DNA from 2 places in the Hahella sp. KA22 genome. Region 2 is predicted to be linked to the other one. Evidence: predicted binding sites of a transcription regulator. Region 2 holds the regulator's gene; the other holds the start of a gene.

Region 1 (11,266 bases), 2.4 Mb from region 2:
CCGTCAACAAGGTTCAGCCGCTGGAAGAAGTGAAAGAAAACTACGACGTATGGGTGTCCAGCCTGATGAGCTGGCAGACCGAGCATCGCGCTGGCCTGCAGATATTTGAAGAGCGCCGCGGCATTATCAAATTCAATCCGATGATTGATGTCACCAGAGAAGAGCGCGACGCGTATATTCGCGACCACAACCTGCCCTTCCATCCGCTTGTGAGTGAAGGTTACTCCTCAATCGGCTGCGAGCACTGCACCCGTAAAGGGGAAGAACGCGCGGGACGCTGGCAGGGTAAAGAAAAGACCGAGTGCGGTCTGCACCTGTAAGTCTGATGCAAAGGCGACGGTCACTTCGTCGCCTCTCTCACTGGATCTCGCCCTTCTATTCCTTCCCATCCAATACGCGCTTTTGCGCAACCACAAGTGCTTCGACTTCGCTTTCCGAGGCGCTCAATATGAACGAATCAAAGGCTTTCTTATCCTCAAAACTATGACGGATCTGCTGCATCAAGGCTCCTAGCTCCGTCCCTGTCAGGCCTGACAACCCGCTGACCAGTTCGCCATTAAACTTACGCTTGATCTCACGCTGGCGGGCCAGATCCGCTTCAGCATCCCCCCAGGCGGCTTCCGCCTCAGGAAACTCGGCGAAGATCTGCGGCAGCCAAGCGGTTTTACTCGCCGGCCAGTCTTTAAAGTCTTCGCCCGTATAAGCCTCACGCAGCCAGTTGAGGAAGCCCGTATAAGTCGGCCGCTTGGCGTCGCGGACGCGAGCATTGTGACTGCGGTTTTCCAGCAAATAGATGTTTTTGTCGAAGTATTTGGAGGCTGAAATAAACTGATATAACTGAGTCAAGTCGTCAAAGCCCTGCTTCCAGCGAGCGATATCAAACCCCAAGAAGCGGACGGCCTTGTCGAAATCCCGCGTCACCAGCACTTCGGTAAACAAATAGTCCCCGTCTCGAAAAGGCAGCCATAAACCATTGTGGCCGAACTTCATTCCCATTTTGTGGGCGACGCGACCAATCAGATTACCAGCGTCGTTCCAGGAAAAGTAACTTAATGCGAAATCGAACTGACACGCGGGCGTATACAACAGGTCCACCTGAAACACGCCTCCCTGCTCCAACGGAGCGCCAAAACTGGCCACACCGCCATTGGCGATAAACGGCAGCGGTTGACCATCACCCAATACGTTACCCAGTAACTCGGCTATAAAAGTATTGCCAAGATCGCGCTTAACGCTTTCGCTGACCACAATATCAATGTCGCCGTAGGTCTCTTTCTTCCTGTACGCAGTGACTATCTCCGCACGCACTGGCGCGCCGTCATGACACTGCAATGCCTGAATCGCATGACGCGCCTTCTCGCCTATGCGCAAAGCGTCCCCGACGGACAAGCGCTGCGCTCCGTAATCTTTCAATGCGTTACCGCCCAAAACTTACTCCTGTCATATAGATCGTTATTTCGCCGGCGCGTACCGTATTTTTCACCGCGCGGCGGTTATTGTCATTTCTCGTGGCGACTGGTAAAACAGGGAATCTGTCGAACAGAATTGAATAACAATAACTTAAATCACCACCGCTCTCACGTTAACGCGGCGGTGTAACGGAAAGGTCGCTCATGCCCGATAGTGCTCCGACATGGATTACCGTTCTCGCGCCCTGGGAATTTTACCCTTCGGTCGTTTTAGTTTCCCTGGTCACTGTCACGCTGTACATACGCGGCTTGCGCAGATTGCGTGCAACGGGTCATTCTGTCGGTTTCGCCCGCTCTCTGTCATTCTTTGTCGGCGTGGCGATTACCTACGCTGTTCTGCACACACGATTTGATTACTACGCCCAATATCTGTTTTTCGCGCACCGCCTGCAGCATCTGGTGCTGCATCATCTAGGACCGTTCTTTATCGCTCTGGCGGCGCCCTGGTCAGTGCTGGCGGCGGGTTTGCCGCAACGCTTGCGCGACGTCAACTGGGGCGCCCTTCCCGGCGCGTGGCTGATTGTGGGTGGCTACCGGATACTGCAGTTTCCTCCCCTGGCCGCTTTCTTGTTCGTCGGCATCATCTTTTTCTGGCTAACGCCGTCCATACACTTTTACGCCATGCTGGACTTGAAGCTCTATCATTTGATGAACTGGAGTATGTTTCTGGATGGACTGTTGTTCTGGTGGCTGATTCTCAACCCTTCGCCCCAGCAAGGCCCTTCCTTCGGCTGGCGCATCATCATTTTATTGGCCATTATGGTGCCCCAGATTCTGCTGGGCGCGTATATTACGCTGTCGGAATCCACCCTGTACGATATCTACGCCATCTGCGGACGCGCCTTTCCCATCGCGCCGGCGGCGGACCAAATGGTGGGCGGCGTGATCACCTGGATTCCACCTGCGATGATGAGCGCTATCGCTATTTTGGTGATGTTGTCCTATATCCGACGCCAGGATTTGGCGAGCGTCCGCAGCCCTGGCGCTCTCAGCAGCGCGGCTTGAACTAACAAAGACAGTTAAGGAGATCCCTTCGTGACGGCGATACGCCTCGTTTTTATCGCAATCGTAATGACGCTGACCAGCGCCTGTAGTCAGGAACCATTGGAGTGGTCAGGGACCGATATCGGCGGCATGCTGCCGGAGCTGAAGTTTTCCCTGCAGAGCGAAAACGCCATACCGGTGTCCGAGAAAGATTTCTCAGGCAAGTACAACATCCTGTTTTTCGGTTACACCTACTGTCCGGATATCTGCCCCACCACCCTCGCCAGACTGAAATCCGCGTTGAGTAAACTGGACGCCGCCGAACAGCAGCGCATCAATATCCTGTTTGTCAGCGTCGATCCTAAAAGAGACGCGCCGGAACAGCTCAAGGCCTATACCGACGCCTTCGGCTCCGAGTTTATCGGCCTTACCGGCGATATGGACGCGCTACAGACTCTCACCAAGCGTTACCGTGTAGCGTTCGGTTATGGCAAGCCCGATGAGACTGGCGCCTATGAGGTCTCCCACAGCTCCGCCGCATTCGTGTTCGACGCGGACGGCAAGGCCCGCCTGTTGCTGAGGGATGATCTCAGCTCCGATATGATCGCCAAGGATCTGAACCAGCTGCTCAAAAGCTGACGCTTATCTGCCGCAACCTGCCTCAGCGCAATAAAAAAGCGCGCCCTAAGGCGCGCCAAGATCAAGTTCCGTCCCAGCTGCGTGAACGACGGGACGGAACTCCACTCCGCAGGAGTGACTCGGGAATCAAGGGTTATAGAACTCAGCCCCCTTCCGCAGATAGAAAAACCAGTTCACCAGAACGCATACCGCGTAGAACACCGCAAAACCGATCAGCGCGTATTCCGGTGTGGCGGCTTTGATCTGCTCGCCGAACACCTGGGGAATGTAAAAAGCGCCGTAGGCCGCCACCGCAGATGTCCAGCCCAGTACAGGGCCCGCCTGCTCTTTCGGGAACACCATGGCGATGGTGCGGAAAGTGGAGCCGTTGCCGATACCAGAGGCCGCGAACAGCGCCAGGAACAGGATAAAGAAAGGCGCAAAGAACTCTTCAGGGGTTGCGGAGTTATAGGCTGCGCTCATGTAATAGGCGACCGCCAGGGCGCACACCACCATCACCAGAGAGCAGATCTGAGTAACCAGCGCGCCGCCGAATTTATCGGAAATCCAACCACCTACCGGACGAATCAGCGCGCCGATGAAGGGGCCCATCCAGGCGTACATGAGTGCGCTGGGACCGTTGGGATTAACGGTGTTATGAGTCATCACCCCGTCCACCATCACATGGCTGTAACCAAAGATCACTTTGATCGCCAGCGGAAACGCCGCCGCATAGCCAATGAAGCTGCCGAAGGTCATCGTGTAGATAACGCTCATCACCCAGGTGTGACGGTTGCCGAAGATACGATACTGACGATTCAGACTTGTGCGGATCTGCCCTGGCAATAACTTGAGCAAGAACACCGTAGCGGCGATGACGGCCACCAATACCAGTTCTTTAGGGATGCCCCACCCTGCGCCATTGGCGGACTCGGGCAACATCAGCCAAAGTCCGGCGATGGAAGTCAGGAAGCCGATCAGCAGCATGAAGGTGATCTTGGAGAAGGAGCCGACAGGCCCGCCAATATCCGGCGACACTTCATCGGTGCGAATATTGTTCATGCCGAACCAGCCGGCGAACGCCAGTGGAACCAGGAACAGCAGCCACACAAAGCCTGCGTTTTGAATCCAGGTTTCAGACCCGGCAGGAATCTTGCCGATCAGCGTGCCGGAGGGATTGACCAAAGTCATTGGGTCGCCGCCCGCCGCGCCGAAAGCGCCGAACGTCATGAACAGCGGCACCAGTATCTGCATGGTGGTGACGCCGAAGTTACCCAGTCCTGCGTTCAGGCCCAGCGCCAGCCCTTGCTGTTTCTTGGGAAAGAAAAAGCTGATGTTGGACATCGAAGAAGCGAAGTTGCCTCCGCCCAGACCGGACAGTAACGCCAGCACCTGAAACACCCACAGGGGCGTGTCTTTACTTTGCAGGGCGATGCCTGCGCCAACTGCTGGAATCATCAACAGCGCCGTCGTAAAAAAGATCGTGTTACGACCGCCGCACAGGCGGATAAAAAAGCTGCTGGGAATGCGCAGCGTGGCGCCGGTCAAACCGGAAATCGCCATCAATGTGAACAATTCCGACGCCTGAAACGGAAAGCCCAGATTCAACATCTGTACTGTGATGACGCCCCAGTACAACCACACGGCGAAGCCGCACAGCAAACTCGGAATAGAGATCCACAAATTCCGGTTCGCTACTTTCTTACCTGTTTTTTGCCAGAACCCGCTGTCCTCTGGATTCCAGCCAGCAGTGATGTCCGCCATATGCCTTACCTCTGCGTTGGGCCTGAATAATAATCTTCGGCTCAACTATCTTTATAAATGGATGGGGCGACAATGCTCCGGAGGGGGTAGCGCTCAAAGTCGGGGCCGGGTTAACTTCCCGCACATAAGTGACTTTAAATTACGCCGCCATTTCCTGTATTTTCATAGCGTTAGTGCGATATTCGAGAATCTGTGAAAGACTTCCGCTACCCCCAATGAGGTAGACAAATCCGGCGCCAAAGCGGTACGTATTCGGTATGCGCAGCTCAGGGTCATCGTTGGCAAACCTGATATGGATCAAGTCCCTATCGCGCCATCGCAGGGGCTGCCCTGGGTTCGTGTTATGCTGAAAAACGCCAGGCTGTGCTGGATGTATATGAAAAGAATGACAAGGTGAAGCTGAGATGAGCGCAAAAGCAACGATCATGATGGTGGACGACCACCCCCTGTTTCGCAAAGGCATCCGCCAGTTGATTGAGTTGGAGGATGAGCTGGATATCGTCGCCGAAGCCAAAAACGGCGAAGAAGGCCTGACCAAGGCGAAAGAACTGGAGCCGGATCTGATTCTGCTGGACCTTAACATGCAGGGCATGGACGGCCTGGATACCTTACGCGCCATTCGCGCCGCCGGCGTGGACTCGCGCATCATCATGCTGACGGTGTCCGATAACGAAGCCGATGTGGTGAACTGTTTCCGCGCTGGCGCTGACGGCTATCTGCTGAAGGACATGGAGCCGGAAGATATTCTGGAAAAGATCAAACAAGTGACGCTGGGTAAAATGGCGATCAGCGAGCGCTTGACGGAGATTCTCGCCTCCGCCCTGCGCAAACCTGTTGAAGCCGCCGATCCTTCCGCGTCCCTGACCAGCCGTGAATATGAGATTCTCACCCGCATCGCACAGGGCCACAGCAACAAAGTCATCGCCCGCGATCTGAACATCTCAGACGGCACCGTGAAAGTCCACGTGAAGCACATTCTCAAAAAGATGGGCATGCGCTCCCGGGTCGAAGCGGCGGTATGGCTAGTGAATCGCAAGGCTTAAGAGTGCGGACGCGCCACTCGTTTGAGTGATGTTCGCCTTTGGTTAAACGAAGACAATTTTCCTTCCAACAACAATAAATCATCAGGAAGGAAATCCATGAATCGTTATAACTGGCGCGCTGCAATCGCAGCCGCCATCCTGCCGTCGTTATTGGGCGGATGCCTGGAAAAACAGACTTTGGTCGCCATTCCCGATGCAGAAAATATTCTGTTTACGTCGGACGGCCAATTACTGGTGACCGGAGGCAAAGGCATATACCGCATCGATGTCCGCACAGACGCCAATGGCGAGGTCGTCTACGTTCCCAAGGAACTGTCGCCCCCGCAACTGGAGAGCTGCAATTACACCGGTATGGCGCAGCACGGCGACTGGGTGTTGACGTCCTGTGTAGAGACGCGCTGGCTGGTCATTCGCAACAATCACCTGCTGGCCGCCAATCTGACACACCCCGACTATCGCTTCGAATTCGTAACGCGCCGGGATGATACGCAGGACCCTTTCGATGCGCTGGCGATCCCCAATGGCGTCGCCTTCGCTCCGGATGGCGCCTTGCTGGTGGCGGATGAAAATTTCTTCGCTACCTCTGGCCTGTCGCGCATTACGCTGGCGTTTCCTGAAGCGGGCTCCGCCGAGACGCCGCAAATCACTGGGTTTCAGCGGGATTGGATCGCAGGGGAGCATGGACTTGCCTCCCCCAATGGCGTCAGAGTGGTGGGCGATCAGCTTTTCGTCAGTGATGGCGACAGCGTGAAGCGCTTCCAGTTTGATGCCGGAGGCGGTATTCCAGCGCTGGTCACTGACCGCAACGGCGCTTATCAAACTAACCTGGGCGTTACTCTCTGGCGCGAGCCCGGCGCAATCGTGGACGACATCATGCCTTATTGCGGCGGCGTCGCTTTGACCAGCTTTCTCAGCGGCCGCTTGCACTATGTCGCCTCATACACCGATCCCGCGACGGGCCGCGAATACTTTCCAGAGCTGTACGCCACTCCCTGGTTCGCCTTCGAAAACCCCAGCGCTTTGGCGATCGGCCAAGGCCCTCTATTTGACGGCGAGGATTTACTGATCACGGAGAAAGGCGTCTTATTCGAAGGCAAGTCAAGCTACGGCAACAAACTGACCCGTGCGCCTTTGTCCCTGAATCTGCACGATTCTGACGCCTGCCTGCTGATACAGGAAGAGGCCAGAGACAAACTGATCCAGCAAGGCCTCATATCAGAGTCTTAAAGACACAGACACACAGGTTAGAAGTAGAAAAACAGCGGAGCCAGGCGGGTCCGCTGTTAATATCGAATGGGGTTATACGTCGACCGTCGGCGCAGCGACAGCCGCCTTTTTACGACGGCTTTCCGCTTCCACGAAAATACGCTTGCACTCAGGGAAGGAAGATTTGATCTGTTCGTCGAGGCTGGCGATGCGGGTTTCAATCTCGCCAGCGGAAATGCTGTCTTTGAAATCCACCGAGATATTCACCAGTACGAAGTCAGGGCCCATGTGCATGGTCAGCACTTCATTGACGTGCTCCACGCCTGGTATAGCCTGAGTCATTTCACGAATGCCTTTCACCACCTTCTTGTTGGCGCTTTCGCCGATCAGCAGCCCTTTGGTCTCCACCGCCAACCACAGCGCAGTCAGACCGAGAATACAGCCGATGATAACCGAGGCGACGCCATCGTAAACCGGGTTGCCAGTCACCTGTCCCAGCACAATGCCGCCCAACGCCACCACAAGGCCAAGCATGGCGGCGGCGTCTTCGAACAGGACGACAAACATAGAGGGGTCTTTGCCCCGCTGCACCGCTTCCACGTATCCCATCTGCCCTTTGGCGTTGCGGAATTCCTTGATCGCCATGAAGAAAGCGAAGCCTTCAAAAAGAATCGCCAAAGACAGCACGATATAGTTGACCACCGGGTTTTCCACCACCTGCGGATGCAGAATGTGCTCAATGCCTTCATAGATGGAGATGCCTGCGCCCAGGGCGAAAATCAGGATCGCCACGATAAAGGACCAGAAGTAGATTTCCTTACCGTGTCCGAAGGGGAAGTCTTCTGACGCGGGGCGCTGGGAGCGCTTCATTCCGTGCAGCAACAACACCTGGTTACCGGTGTCCACCACAGAGTGAACGCCTTCGGAAAACATCGCCGAGCTGCCGGTGAAGGCCGCCGCCGCAAATTTAGTGAGCGCGACCATTGCGTTGCCGATCAAGGCCGCATAAATCACTTTTTTAGAACCTGACGCCATGCGTACGGGTCTCCTTTTCTTTATCTGTCAGTATTGGGTTGTCTATCTGTGCTTACTTGTTAAGCCACATCGATGTTTCAAATTTTCATGCGTCACAAGCAATGAGAGCCGGCCAGTGTTTTGGCGACCCTCTCTGGTATTTCTTGTATGGATTAGGAAAGCGACATAACGGATGAGTTTCCCGCTTTCTCATGAAGCATGGAATTCTAAGGAAATTTGCCGCCTGACAATAGGCCTAATTTTCTCGACGGAAGCATCTTCTCTCAGGCGGCGGAGGAAGGGCGCTCCGGCTGCGCCTTGCGCTGGGCGATCGGTAATTTGATGATGAAGGTCGACCCTACGCCTGTCCGGCTCTCCACTTTAATGTCGCCACGATGCTTATTGACGATGATGTCGTAGGAAATATTCAGGCCCAGCCCGGTGCCCTTGCCCACCGGCTTGGTGGTGAAAAACGGGTCGAAGATCTTGCAGACGATATCCTGGGGAATGCCGCAGCCGGTATCCGACACTTCCGCATACACCCATTCCGAGTCGCTGTGGGTGCGAATGCGCACCTTGCCATGTCGTTGCGTTTCTTTGATGGCGTGACTGGCGTTGACCAGAATATTGGAGACCACCTGATTGATCTGCCCCTGGTTGCCGCAGGTCAGCTCAGTGTTCTGCAAATCGGTTTCCACGTCGCAGTCATATTTCAGCTCGTTCCACACCAGTTTGAGCGTACTGGTGATGACATCGTTGATATTGAAGTCCAGATGAACATCGCCCTGATCCACACGAGAATAGTTCTTCAGGTTTTCGACGATTTCCTGTACCCGGCGACTGCCCTCCAGGCAGTCTTGCAGGAGTTCGGGTAAATCCTCTTTTAGAAATTCGTAATCAATCTCGTCCTTCACCCGATCCAGTTCCGTCGCCACTTCCATCGGCAGGCGATCATGGTGCGCCTCCACCACCTGGAACAGCTTTTCGAAGTCGGAATAGTACTCTTTCAACCGGTTGATGTTGCTGGCGACATAACCGATAGGGTTGTTGATTTCGTGGGCGACGCCCGCCGCCAATTGCCCCAGGGACGCCAGCTTCTCCTGCTGCACCATCTGCGACTGGGTCACCTGCAACGACTCCAGCGACTCCTGCAGGCTGGCGTTGGCGCGCTTCAGCTCCCAGGTGCGCTCCTGAATGCGGTTCTCCAGTTCTTCATTCAATTTGCTCACATGCTGCGAACGTTGCGACAGTTCCGACGCCACCACGGTAAACGCCTGCATGACCTGGGCGAAGGCGCGGATGAAATCCCCCATCTCATCTTCCCGATGGGTGTCGACATTGCTCTGCTGCAGCAGCTTTCCCAGGTCTGGAAGCGCGCTCTCATTATGATCGCCCTGCTCCATCTCACGGCGGTACTTATCCAGACTGCCGCCCAGGCTGACCGCCAGTTGATGCATGCCTAAAAACGGCCGACTAAACCAATGGCTGAAAATATAGAAAAGCGCTAATAAGTAGAGAAACAAAAAACCCAGCAAAGCCAGCACAAAGCTGGCGGTTTGTTCTTCCAGTTTGGCTTGCACGGGACGATCGCTGAAATACAGATAGGCGCGGCCGATGACTGAGTTTTCCCACACCACTTCCCATTCCTGACGAAATACGTAACGACTGCGTTCCGGTTCCAGCACGTCCAGGCTGGGAGAGCGCTGACGCACTTCTTCGATGCCGCCGATATTGCCGGTAAAAAAGCTGCCGCCGTTCTGAACGGCGTCATACACCTCAAAAATGACGGCGCTGACGATGGGGTCTTTGGACAGGGATTTGGCGAACTGATTGCTTTTGCTCAGGTCGAAATCCCACATGTTCTGGGCGTTCGCCTGCACGGCGATTCCCATGAGATAGTCGGCGCGGGCGTAGAAGTCTTCGTACACCTGTTTTTTTAGACTGGAGAGCGTGTAAAAGGCGAAGCCCCCGTAAAACAACAGCAACGCCCCGGCGATGGCGACCATCAAGCGCCGGGTGAGTCTTAATCTGCGAAAATAGCCCGCCTTCAACAATATTTCCATGCCCTAATTATCCATACGACGTTTACTTCTCCCTCATCATGAGGATGTCGCGCGGCCGGGTTTTCCCTGGCGCTCCCTTGCGGGGTCGCCTTATGCTGTGGAGCGCTTAAAAGCTCCGGAATGCTTCGACGTCAGAGTTCGTCGAAGTCCTCGTCCACCAGATCGATGCTGCCGTCTTCATTCCAACTCACCTGGGTAATGCCAGGCGTCGCGGCTTCCAGCCGCTGCAGTTCTTCCAGCTGTTTCTTCAGCGCGCCTTCCTGTTTGCGCACCAGATCCAGCAGGCGGCGGTTCTCCCGCATCAGAGCGTTATGCTCCAGGGCGTTCTCCAGAGTCATCAACAGGTCCTCGTCGGACCAGGGCTTGGAGATAAACCGATAAATTTCCGCGTCATTGATGGCCGAGGTCACGCCATCAATATCCGCTTGTCCGCTCAACAGGATGCGCAGCGCTTCCGGGCGCACTTCCTTGAGAGAGTTAAGCAGTTCCACGCCGTTCATTTCCGGCATTCGGTAATCGGAAATCACCAGGTCTACAGGTTCTTTACGCAGGGCGTCGATGGCTTCATAGGGATCGCTGAAGGTCAACACCTTCCAGGGCTTCTTGCGTAATATGCGTTGTAAGGCGCGCAGCACGTTTTCTTCGTCATCGATAATCGCCAATGTAGTCATATAGACTCCCGCCTATCTTTTCATTACGAACACACTGAGTTTGCGGTTTTCCAATTTCTCCAACGACAGCATTTTTTCGATGATTTTTTCCGTCAGCACATGGCCTTTGGCGATGAGCAGAATGCCATTGGTGTTTTTCAAGTCCCGGGATAACCGCATACCGGGAACCAGCGCTCCCACGCCGAGCTTATCTTCATGAGGCAACACATCGTCGCCGGTATAACTTTCCACCAGCGGCGCCAGCAGTTTCACCACCTGAGGGTCGTAGCGTTTGCCGGCGTTGTCCTGGATCAGCTTGAAGGCGTCGTCCTTGGTCATCGCGTCGGTGCGCATGAGTCCGCTTTGCAGCCCCACAAAGTCGCGCACGGCGCGGATAATGCGCGAGCCCATGGGAATGGCGTCGCCTTTCAACCTGTCCGGAAAACCGCTGCCGT
Region 2 (11,266 bases):
CGTCAGCCACAACCAGCTGAGCCACGCCCTGCAGAATGAAGCGTTCTACTCTCACATTCTGACCCTGGACGTTGAAGGAACTAGCGAGTCCGTCATCCTGAAAGATCTGCAACGCCACCCATACAAGCCGATCATCATGCACGCGGACTTCCTGCGCGTACAAAAAGGTCAGAAACTGCACGTAAACGTTCCTCTGCACTTCATCAACGAAGACAAGTGCGAAGGCGTACGTCAAGGCGGCGGAGTTATTTCTCACCAGCAAACAGAAGTTGAAGTAGTATGTTTGCCCGCCAACCTGCCTGAGTTCATCGAAGTCGACATGACTTCCGTACAGGTTGAGCAAATTCTGCACCTTTCTGACCTGAAACTGCCTGAAGGTGTTGAGCTGGCTGAGCTGGTAAAAGGCGCAGACCACGACCTGCCTGTTGTTGCAGTACACAAGCCGAAAGGCGCTAAGGCTGAAGAAGCTGAAGGCGAAGGCGAGGCTGAATAAGGCTCCATGTCGAAGCCTGTTCGCGCCATTGTCGGGCTGGGAAATCCCGGCCCCGACTATGCCCAGACCCGGCATAACGCCGGGGCTCTCTGGTTGGAGCATCTAGCCAGAAAGAAAGGACAATTCTTAAGACCGGACAAAAAGCTTCACGGCGACTATTGCAAAATATCTATCGCTGGCGAAGACATCCACCTGCTTTTTCCCACCACTTTCATGAACCGCAGCGGCCAATCCGTTCTAAGCCTCAGCCAGTTCTACAAAATCGAACTGGAAAATATACTGGTGGCGCACGACGAACTGGACATTGACGCCGGAACGCTTCGCCTCAAGTTTGGCGGCGGACATGGAGGGCACAACGGCCTGCGCGATATCATTCGTTGCTTTGGCGGAAATAAAGACTTCCCCCGCATGCGACTGGGTATCGGCCATCCCGGAGACAAAAGCAAAGTGACAGGCCATGTCCTTGGCAGAATTAATAAAGAGGATATGGACAAGCTGGAATCTGCGTTTTATCAACTGGACACCCACCTGGAGGCAATCATTTCCGGCCAGTGGGATACCGCGATGAACCGCCTGCACAGCTTTCGCGCCTGACGCATTTCCTCCCCAGCCAACTGGCTCACACCTCTCCGAATGCGTATAATTTGCGCCCACTAACGCGCCTAAAGCGCACCGGTTTCAAGATTACCACCCGCAGCCCTCAAAGTTTGAGCCTGCGGCTTAGTTTTCCGCCCTCCACACCAGACAGCAAGTTTATTGCATTATCTGCACAGGATGGGCCGCCGAGACCTTATAGAGATCTAATTACTTAAATTTCCGAGCTTTGAGGACATATCATGGGATTTAATTGCGGCATAGTCGGACTCCCTAACGTAGGCAAATCAACCCTGTTCAACGCACTCACCCAAGCGGGCATCGACGCCGAAAACTTCCCTTTTTGCACCATTGAGCCCAACTCAGGCATCGTCGCCATGCCCGACCCTCGTTTGCAAAAGCTGGCGGAAATCGTCAAGCCTCAGAAAGTCATCCCCACTACCATGGAATTTGTCGATATCGCAGGCCTGGTAGCTGGAGCCTCCAAAGGCGAAGGCTTGGGTAATCAGTTTCTGGCGAACATCAGACAGACCGACGCTATCGCACACGTGGTGCGCTGCTTTGCTGACGAGAATGTGGTTCACGTGGCGAACAAAGTCGACCCAGCCGCCGACATTGACGTCATTAATACAGAGTTGGCTCTCGCCGACCTGGACACAGTAGAAAAAGGCATCAAGCGGATCTCGCGCATCGCCAAAGGCGGAGACAAATTCGCCAAACAGCAAATTGAGGTGATGGAAAAGTTACTGCCGCACCTGAATGAAGCCAAGCCCGTACGCGCCTTAAATCTCAGCGCAGATGAAATGCTGGCGATCAGAGAGTTATGCCTACTTACCGTTAAACCAACCATGTACATCGCCAACGTTGCCGAAGACGGTTTCGAGAATAACCCCCACCTCGACGTGGTGCGAGCTATTGCCGAAAAAGAAGGTGCTATCGTCGTGCCCATCTGCAATAAGCTGGAGTCCGAAATCGCAGAACTGGAGGACGAAGAGAAAGCCGAATTCCTGGCCGACCTGGGCATGGAAGAGCCCGGACTTGATCGCGTCATTCGGGCAGGCTACAAACTACTGGGTCTTCAGACTTATTTTACCGCTGGTGTAAAAGAAGTCCGCGCCTGGACCGTTAAAATCGGCGCAACCGCACCTCAGGCGGCGGGCGTCATCCACTCCGATTTTGAGCGCGGATTCATTCGGGCTGAAGTGGTCGGCTATGACGACTTCACCTCCTTCAACGGAGAACAAGGAGCCAAAGAAGCCGGAAAATGGCGCCTGGAAGGCAAGGATTACGTCGTTCAAGACGGCGACGTAATTCATTTCCGATTTAACGTATAAACTGATGATTTTTTAGGGTTGACAAGCCCGGTAAAAAACAACAGAATACGCGCCTCAAATGAGACGGCAAGGTAGCTCAGTTGGTTAGAGCACAGCACTCATAATGCTGGGGTCGGCGGTTCAAATCCGCCCCTTGCTACCAAGTTTCGAAAGCCCGCTTTTAAAGCGGGCTTTTTTGTTTCTATTCTCCCTCTTTTCTGCACCTCCACCACGCTCCCAACAACCAAAACGCATCAAAATATAGCCCATCTATTTTCACTGTGTACTTTTGTTAATAAAATCAACAAAATAACAAAAAAAATTCTCGGCATACCGTGGATTTTTCGGATAGACGGACTATCCTTAATGGGGTAGCTACATTCGAGGTTAAGACATGTATTATTTTCGCTCCCTTCTTTTGGCGTTATGCGCCACTCTCTGCTTATCAGCAAATGCGGAAGAGGTAACTTTCAATCTGGTTACCGAGAACTTCCCCCCCTACAACATGAGCGTTAATGATGCTGAGTACGAACACAGACCCGAGGATATTACTGGTCTGATTACTGATGTTGTTAAACAGATTTTTACTAAGGCGAAAATCGGTTACACCATGAAGCTGCGTAATTGGAGCTACGCATACAACTACGCTCAGCGCAAAGAGTTCCGGGGAGTATTTGGAACCACTCTCACTGACGCACGCAAACCGCTTTTCAAATGGGTTGGCCCTATCGCCTCTGACGGCTGGGTACTGTACGCCAAGGGTGGCTCTACCATTAAAATCAATTCCATTGAGGACGCCAAGAAGTACAAGATAGGCGCTTACAAAGGGGACGTTAGAGAACAGTGGCTACTTTCCAACGGCTTTGAGACTTCCAGTTTGGACGACGATGCCCTGAACCCCAAAAGACTGCAAAACGGCCAGATCGACCTCTGGATATCCGGCCCCGTCTCCGGCCCATACTATGCTGCGAAAAATGGCGTCACCAACATCAAACCTGTATTCACAGTTAGAGAGACGCAACTTTTTTTGGCGGTAAACAAGGAAACCCCGGATGAATACGTGAACAAACTGAACGAAGCCCTGGAAAAAATGCGCTCCAGCGGCGAACTGGACAAAATTACCGCCAGATACAGATAAACAACAGAGCCTTACAAATCCGGCGAAGCCCGAATCCACGGGCTTCACAGGGACTTTCCCACCCTTTTTCTTCACTTATCCGGAAAACTACTTATTCGGAAGACACCTACATCAGCTGTTTAATATGCAACCAGACTAATCGTTAGTCAGAACACTATCCGCCCAGCCGTTTGAGGTGATTTAATGATCGCTAAGAAGCTATTGTTGGTTTCTGTTCTCTTTCTCTCCGCCATTGCTCGTGGCGAAACCTTTAACCTGGTCACGGAAAATTTCCCGCCTTTTAACATGGGCGAGGAAGACCACAAATACGAACACAAAGCTGACGCTATCAGCGGCATCAATGTGGACATTGTCAAAGAGCTCTTCAAACGCTCTGGTTACGACTACCGCATGAAGCTCAGAAACTGGAACTACGCCTATAACTTTGCACAACGCAAGGAATTCCGCGGCGTATTCGGCACCACACTGACTGACGCGCGCAAACCGCTGTTCAAGTGGGTTGGGCCGCTCGCCAAGAATGACTGGGTCTTCTTCGCAAGAAATGACACAACTATCAAAATCAACTCTGTAGAAGACGCCAAGCCTTATCTGATTGGCTGCTACAAGGACGACTCCAGAGCGCAGTTTTTGAAGAACAACGGTTTCAATGCTTCAGAGCTGGAAGATGACAGCCTCAACCCAAAGAGACTGCAGCAAAGACAGGTTGACCTCTGGATCTCCAGCACCGCTTCAGGCTACTACTACGCCAAGCTGGCTGGAGTTTCCGACATCAAACCTATCTTTACTATACGAGACACCAGCTTATATCTGGCGATGAACAAGGACACACCTGACGAAAATATTGAGCACCTCAACAAAGTGCTCGACAAGATGCGCACCGAAGGCTATTTAGACAAAGTGTACTCGAACTACAAATAGAGAGTTTTACGCTTGGCTTAAGGCGGCGGAATTCCGCCTTATCCACTCTTCCATCTCCTTGTGGACCTCATCGGTAGCTCGTCCACTGGTTTCAATCGGCGCCCCGACTTTGACCCTTATCAATCCCGGACGCTTACTAATGCTGCCGGCAGGCCAGCAATCTCCAGCATTGTGCGCCACAGGCAGCAAAGGAACGCCCGCGCTGACAGCCAATAAAGCGCCGCCCTTGTTGTACTTACCGACCTGCCCAGGACGAACGCGCGTCCCTTCGGGGTAAATCACAACCCAATACCCTGACGTCAAACGCTCCTTTCCCTGCTTAAGCAGCTGCTTAAGCGCCGCTGACGGCTTACTCCGGTCGATGGCGATAGGTTTCAACCTCTTTAGCGCCCAACCAAAAAACGGAACCTTCATCAGCTCTTGCTTAAGCACTGTGCACTGAGGACGAAATATGACCCCTAACAAATAGGTCTCCCAAGCGCTCTGATGATTACTGACAACCACGCAGCTCGTTTTTGGAATATTCTCCAGCCCCTCGATCTCATAACGTATACCGCAGACAATACGCGCCCACCAAAGTGCGAACACATTAAACCGGGATACGATGTAATACCGCTTTTCAAAATTGACGTAAGGGCCTACCAGCATCCCAATCAAAGATGTGATGATGACGCCCCAAGCATACCCAATATAAAAAACGAAAGACCGAAATAGCTGAAATGCCTGCACTTTTGCCCGCCTTTTTTCAATGCCCGCAAAGGATATCAACTCCCCGCCCAAAGCTGCAATGAATGTTATCCCTCAACGCCCCAGAAACCCAATGTTTGAGGGATATTGCGACTAAAGTACACCCTCTCAGACAGCCACCCGCTCACCCCTTGATCAATATCAAGACTCCCTTTCGGGAGCTGGATACACTGAGCATGGAGAGAGGGGGGATCCACTTGCCAACAAGTGTGACAGCAGGCGCGCGCGCCAAATCGCTGACAATGATAGTCAAACGCGCGCAGATGTTTTCTTACCTGGTTGGAGACCCAATATGCCAGTTGGAAAGGTTGTCGAACAAGCGATACAAAATGGGGGTAATGATAGCTGGGTTTATTTGCTCAACTCCCCCCCTAAAGAGTTCTCCAGTGAAAACTGGAGCGCCCTGGACGAGGGAGCCTATGACGCGGACTATCGCAACAGCTCTCTGGCTCGATATTATGAAGGCGGGTTCGCATTGAGCGTTCAGGCGCCCTGCTTTAATACACTTGTCAGCGCGGAAAATTACACCCGCAGACTCCCATCTATGAATGCAAATTTGCAAAAGTACATCGACTATGTCGTGAAAGAAGTGAGACTACTCAAGCAAAGCCTCCCCGTCGGCAGTCAGGTTAAGTACCTGCATTGGTTCGGCGATCTGGTTCGCCAGCTCACTCCCGCAGCGCAGACGCAGGTGATGTACTATTTAGGTCGGGAGTTCAAACTGAGCTTCGGCGCCGACGCACGCCATGTCATTGAATTGGACGCTCGCCCTGAGTCCGAGGAAGCGCTAGCCCTGATCAAAGGATTGGGCTTCAATATCATCTGCATCAATGATCCCGGCGAATACGCACAGTCCTTCCCTATTGAGAACCTTAAGGATTGGCTGCAGACCATTCGGGCATTCGACTTCAAAGCCGTTTACCTGCGCCTGAAAGTGACTCCTGCGACCGTCGCCGCACTATCCGAGCATCTTGAAGAAATTCTGACAGAGAGACCGCAAGGCATCCTACTTTCCAGCCATAAAACGGAATTCGCCAGCACATCAGGCCTGGAAGCCGCGCAAAAAGATTTCAAGCGACGCATTAAGTCCGCATCGTTTATCCCGATCACGCAGGACTTTTTCGCACTACCCTGGACAGGCTTGATTAGCCAAGGAGTCAGTTGCCTGCATGGCGTTGGGCTGGGCGCTTTTTCTTACACGCCCCACTATCAATTGCGCAACGCCACACAGTTGGACGACTACTACAAGACCCTGGATAACAGCGAGCTTCCAGCAAGAGCAATTCGCTACACTCAAACCCAGTTGTAACAAAAGGTGAAAACAATGTAAAAACAAAGGCGAGCGTAGGTTTCCCTGTAAATTTCCCATCGTAGGGATTTGCTTTTAAATAGCTATTGGCTATCCTAGAAGCCTCTTTAAGCAGTTTCACTCATCCAGCCACGAGGCAACCGATGGAAAGCAAGCATATAGCAACCTCCTCTCCTTTTAGCTTACACAGAGGCTGCCACGAATGTAATTTGAGCAAGCTTTGCATTCCTATCGCGGTTGGGGCTGAAGATATTGATCGTCTGGAAGAAATCATTCGTCAGGGCAAAATGCTCAATCGCGGCGAATATATCTTTGAGCAACACACCCCATTCCGCTCGTGCTTCGCAGTTCGTAGCGGCGCGATCAAAACATTCACCGTATCTGAGGAAGGCGAGGAACAGGTCACTGGCTTTTATCTGCCTGGCGAGATTATCGGCCTGGACAGCGTTAGCATGGAAAAATATTCCTGCTCCGCCGTCGCCCTTGAGCGCACCAGCGTATGCGAAATTCCTCTGGAAAAGTTTGAAGACCTTGCTTCGGACATCCCCAGCCTGCAACACCACTTTTTCTCATTAATGAGCAAAGAGATTCAGGAAAGCAGGCAGCTCACGATGCTACTAAGCAAAAATTCAGCGGAAGAGCGTATAGCCTCTCTGTTATTATCCCTGTCGACCCGCTTCAGTCGTCGTCGCCTGTCCGGCACAAACTTCAGACTTCCTATGCCTCGCAGCGATATCGGCAACTATTTAGGCTTGGCCGTCGAAACTGTCAGCCGGGTCATTACCCGCTTCCAGAACAACGGCATTATAAAAGTTCAAGGAAGGGAAGTTCAGATATTGCAATTGGACGAACTACAGAAAATTCTTCGCCACGACACCAAGTGCCTGGAGCAGCAGAAGGAATCAGCCCTTAACGCTCGTTAACGGGTCTCTTCCAGGCAGTTTTCAGCCGCTTTTACACCGCCACGCTGCTGGCATTGTTCAATCAACGCCGGCAGATAGCGGCGCCAGGGAAGCTGCTTAACGCCAAAGGTGTTGCGCAGCTTGATACACCCCAACGCGCCATTCGCCGGAAGCGCCACCCCCGGTAATACATCAGCGCCCTTTTTCTCGATCAGGGCCTGCAACATCTCTTCCTGCCCAAACGCCTGCAGCACAATCGCCTTCAGCAACTCATAGTGGGTGACAGCTTCAGCGCCAGCATAGTGGTAAACACCCCACACAGAGATATTACAACTCAACTGCTTAATAACCGCGTCTACAACTCTCGCCACATCATCCACCGCCACGGGAGTCAGCTGCATATCGGTGCTGGCGTTCAGACGCTTTCCTGAAGACAGCGCAGAAAGCATGGTCTGCAACCAGCCTTGGGCGCCCGCCTCCAGCAACCACCCGACCCTCAAGATCAGATGCTTGCTATAGTTTTCCTGAAGCCATTGTTCGCTCTGCAGTTTAGTCCGCCCATACACTGAAAGAGGACGTCCTTTGTTGGCGGAAATATAGGGATTCTTTTTGACGCCATCAAAAACAAGATGGCTGGAGAGGTGAATAATCGGCGCCTTCCATAAAGCCGCCACTTCCGCCACCGCCTCGCAAGCGGACACATTAACCTGATAGGCCAAATCCGGATGCTGCTCCGCTTTAAATAAGTCGCCCATCTCCGCAGCATGAACAACAAAATCCGCAGAGGGCATCGCTCTCATTGCTCGCACGATCGCATCATTGGTCATCAGAAACTGCTCGTAGGGAACGCCCTCCACCGCTATGCCGCTCTGCTGCAAACGCTGAGCTATAGCCTTACCTAATGGCGAATCGACTCCCGTCACACAAACAATCACTCATGTACCCCTTAAATGTATCTCGTAGCCTTTAGCGCCCCTGGAATGCGGACCGCCTGAAGATATTATGTTAACAATATTGGCTGCTTGAAGGGATTTTCGCAAACCCGATACCCCGGGCTTTATCCCCATTCTCCAGCTTAACGCTGCACCTTAAACCCCTTCCGAGCGATTAAGGTATACCCTGGGAACACGCGAGGTCATACCCGTAAATAAAGTATAGGAGATTGTTGACGCATATCCTGCAACCTCATCAGCGGAAACAGCCCCACCCCACAACTCCACCTCCGACCCAATACGCGCCTCTGGAATATGAGAAATATCCACCGTCAACATATCCATGGATACCCGCCCGATAACGCTTGTCCGCTTACCGCACACGGCGACAGGCGCACCATTCCGCATCTGTCTTGGATATCCATCGCCATACCCTACAGCAACCACCCCCATTCTTGTTGGACCGTTCGCAGTCCAGGCGGCGCCATAGCCAATAGAATCTCCAGCTTGCAGCTCCCGGGTAGCAATCAAGCGTGACTCAAAAGACATTACTGGCTTCAAGCCAAAGTCCGCCCCTGTCTTATCCGCCATAGGTGATGCGCCGTACATCGCAATACCTGGGCGCACCCAATCCAGATGAGTTTCCGGATATTGCAACAAGGCGGCCGAGTTAGCGGAGGAGTAACTCCAGCCGCCCGATCCCGCCACCTGCATACCAGCTTGAAACGCGCGCCACTGCTTCTGTTGCAATAAGCTATCCAGTTCGTCAGCGCATGCGAAGTGGGTCATCAACCCAATAACAGAAAGCCCGGGAAACTGCCGCAGCATTTCAGCAACGCCAGCCAGTTTATTTAACGGCAATCCCAACCGGTTCATACCTGTATTCAACTTGATCCAGGTTTGCATCCGGGCGGAATTAGGACCGGCCTTGCGCAAAGGAGCCACCTCGGACAGCATGTCCAATTGCTCCATATCATGCACAACCCACTCTATATCGCGCCAACGAGTGGAGTCAGCCAACTCCTCTGAGCTATAAAATCCTTCCAACACTAAAAGCGGCGTCGTAATACCCGCTTCACGCAGGCTCACCGCCTCATCGTAGCAGGCCACCGCCAGTTTAGGAGCCTCCCCTTTCAGGGCGCGAGCGATTTCCACTGCGCCATGGCCATATGCATCAGCTTTAATTACCGCCGCACAACGAGCGTTTTTAGCAATGGAATTCAGCAAACGAATATTGTGACGCAATGCGTCCAGATCAATAAGAGCGCGGGATGGACGCATTACTCGTAGTCTCCCCCGCCATAATCGTGAGCCAAATCTTCAAACCTTGTGAATTTACCCATGAACGCCAAGCGCACCGTTCCGATAGGGCCGTTACGCTGCTTACCGATAATAATTTCCGCAATACCTTTGTCCGGGCTGTCTTCGTGATAGACCTCATCCCGGTAGATGAACATGATCAAGTCAGCGTCCTGCTCAATCGCTCCAGATTCCCGCAAGTCAGAGTTAACTGGCCGCTTATTGGGTCGCTGCTCCAAACTACGGTTAAGCTGGGACAAGGCGACCACAGGACAGTTCAGCTCCTTCGCCAATGCTTTCAAGCCCCGCGAAATTTCTGAAATCTCGGCCGTACGTCCTTCCGTCATTCCCGGCACCCTCATCAACTGAAGGTAATCCACCATGATCAAGCCAATTTCACCATTATGATCCCGCGCCACCCTTCTCGCCCGGGAGCGCATTTCCGTCGGACTTAACGCCGCGGTATCGTCGATGTATAACGGCTTGTCTTTCAACATGTTAACGGCCGATGTAAGACGTGGCCAGTCGTCCTCATCCAGCTTTCCACTTCTTACTTTGGTCTGATCAATTCGCCCCAGAGATGACAGCATACGCATAACGATAGAGTCGGAAGGCATCTCCATACTAAAGACCAAGACGGGCTTGCCCCCCAGTATCAGCGCGTTCTCCACCAGGTTCATCGCAAACGTGGTCTTACCCATGGAAGGACGACCGGCAACGATAATCAGATCTGAAGACTGCATCCCCGAGGTACGGTCATCCAGATCGCGAAACCCCGTGGTAACGCCTGTGATAGCCCCATCTGAGTGGAACAGCTCATCAATTTTCTTGAGCGTCTTCGTTAGAATCGGATTGACCGACTCAGGCCCACCCTGATTGGGTCGCGATTCCGCTATCTGAAAGACTCGCCGCTCCGCATCATCCAACACCTCTGTGCTGGTGCGTCCTTCCGTCTGGTAGGCCTCATCGGCGATCTCATTCGCGACTGTAATCAACTGACGCAATACAGAACGTTCGCGAATGATTTCCGCATAGGCGCGAATATTGGCGGCGCTGGGCGTATTCTTGGCCAGCTCACTCAGATAGGCCAACCCTCCCGCAGAGTTCAACTCACTGCGATTATCCAGCTCTTCTGAGACAGTGATGGCGTCCAGTGGACTGCCAAGATTCGCCAATCGGGAAATTGAGCCAAATATCAGGCGGTGGTCCAGACGATAAAAGTCTTTTGCTGTAATGATGTCTGAAATCTTGTCCCAGCTGGCGTTGTCCAGCATCAGACCACCCAGAACGGACTGCTCCGCCTCAATCGAGTGAGGCGGAGCCTTTATCGCAGAGGAACCAACCAGGGCGGCGCTTGGGCCCTGTCCTTCCGAAGACTTGACCGAATCTTTACGTATTACTGACTCATTCATAATGACTTGCAGAGCTTTTAAGAGTAGCGCTTATTATCGCTAATTTGCGGGCATGGACAACACGACTATGGTGAAGACTTAGGAGCATAAAAAAAGGCAGTGCGCATGGAGCGGACTGCCTTTTCTTGTATAACCGGAGATTACTCGCCGACTACGATTACCTTAACGGTAGCTGTAACGTCAGTGTGCATCTGTACGTCTACTTCGTA

The links. Region 2 encodes FNR, which switches genes on or off when oxygen is low (the NO sensors DNR and NnrR bind a similar motif). Its sites were predicted from a motif close to TTGATNTANATCAA; they were not measured.
Region 1: the regulator FNR is predicted to act here: its motif matches at 5,123-5,136, upstream of narL (two-component system response regulator NarL).

Annotation. Positions count from the first base shown of each region.
Region 1 is NZ_CP035490.1:3,234,901-3,246,166, reverse strand. It holds gene EUZ85_RS14530 (phosphoadenylyl-sulfate reductase) at 1-320, shown strand, start outside; gene EUZ85_RS14525 (hypothetical protein) at 376-1,428, opposite strand; gene EUZ85_RS14520 (cytochrome c oxidase assembly protein) at 1,614-2,474, shown strand; gene EUZ85_RS14515 (SCO family protein) at 2,505-3,092, shown strand; gene EUZ85_RS14510 (MFS transporter) at 3,219-4,835, opposite strand; gene narL (two-component system response regulator NarL) at 5,240-5,878, shown strand; gene EUZ85_RS14500 (hypothetical protein) at 5,975-7,105, shown strand; gene EUZ85_RS14495 (cation diffusion facilitator family transporter) at 7,178-8,119, opposite strand; gene EUZ85_RS14490 (ATP-binding protein) at 8,383-10,161, opposite strand; gene EUZ85_RS14485 (response regulator) at 10,293-10,832, opposite strand; gene EUZ85_RS14480 (HD domain-containing phosphohydrolase) at 10,845-11,266, opposite strand, start outside.
Region 2 is NZ_CP035490.1:5,596,369-5,607,634, forward strand. It holds gene EUZ85_RS24670 (50S ribosomal protein L25/general stress protein Ctc) at 1-493, shown strand, start outside; gene pth (aminoacyl-tRNA hydrolase) at 500-1,087, shown strand; gene ychF (redox-regulated ATPase YchF) at 1,330-2,421, shown strand; tRNA gene EUZ85_RS24685 (tRNA-Met) at 2,487-2,563, shown strand; gene EUZ85_RS24690 (ABC transporter substrate-binding protein) at 2,795-3,538, shown strand; gene EUZ85_RS24695 (ABC transporter substrate-binding protein) at 3,722-4,456, shown strand; gene EUZ85_RS24700 (lysophospholipid acyltransferase family protein) at 4,463-5,185, opposite strand; gene EUZ85_RS24705 (hypothetical protein) at 5,496-6,512, shown strand; gene fnr (fumarate/nitrate reduction transcriptional regulator Fnr) at 6,656-7,435, shown strand; gene EUZ85_RS24715 (sugar nucleotide-binding protein) at 7,432-8,337, opposite strand; gene alr (alanine racemase) at 8,503-9,627, opposite strand; gene dnaB (replicative DNA helicase) at 9,627-11,057, opposite strand; gene rplI (50S ribosomal protein L9) at 11,198-11,266, opposite strand, start outside.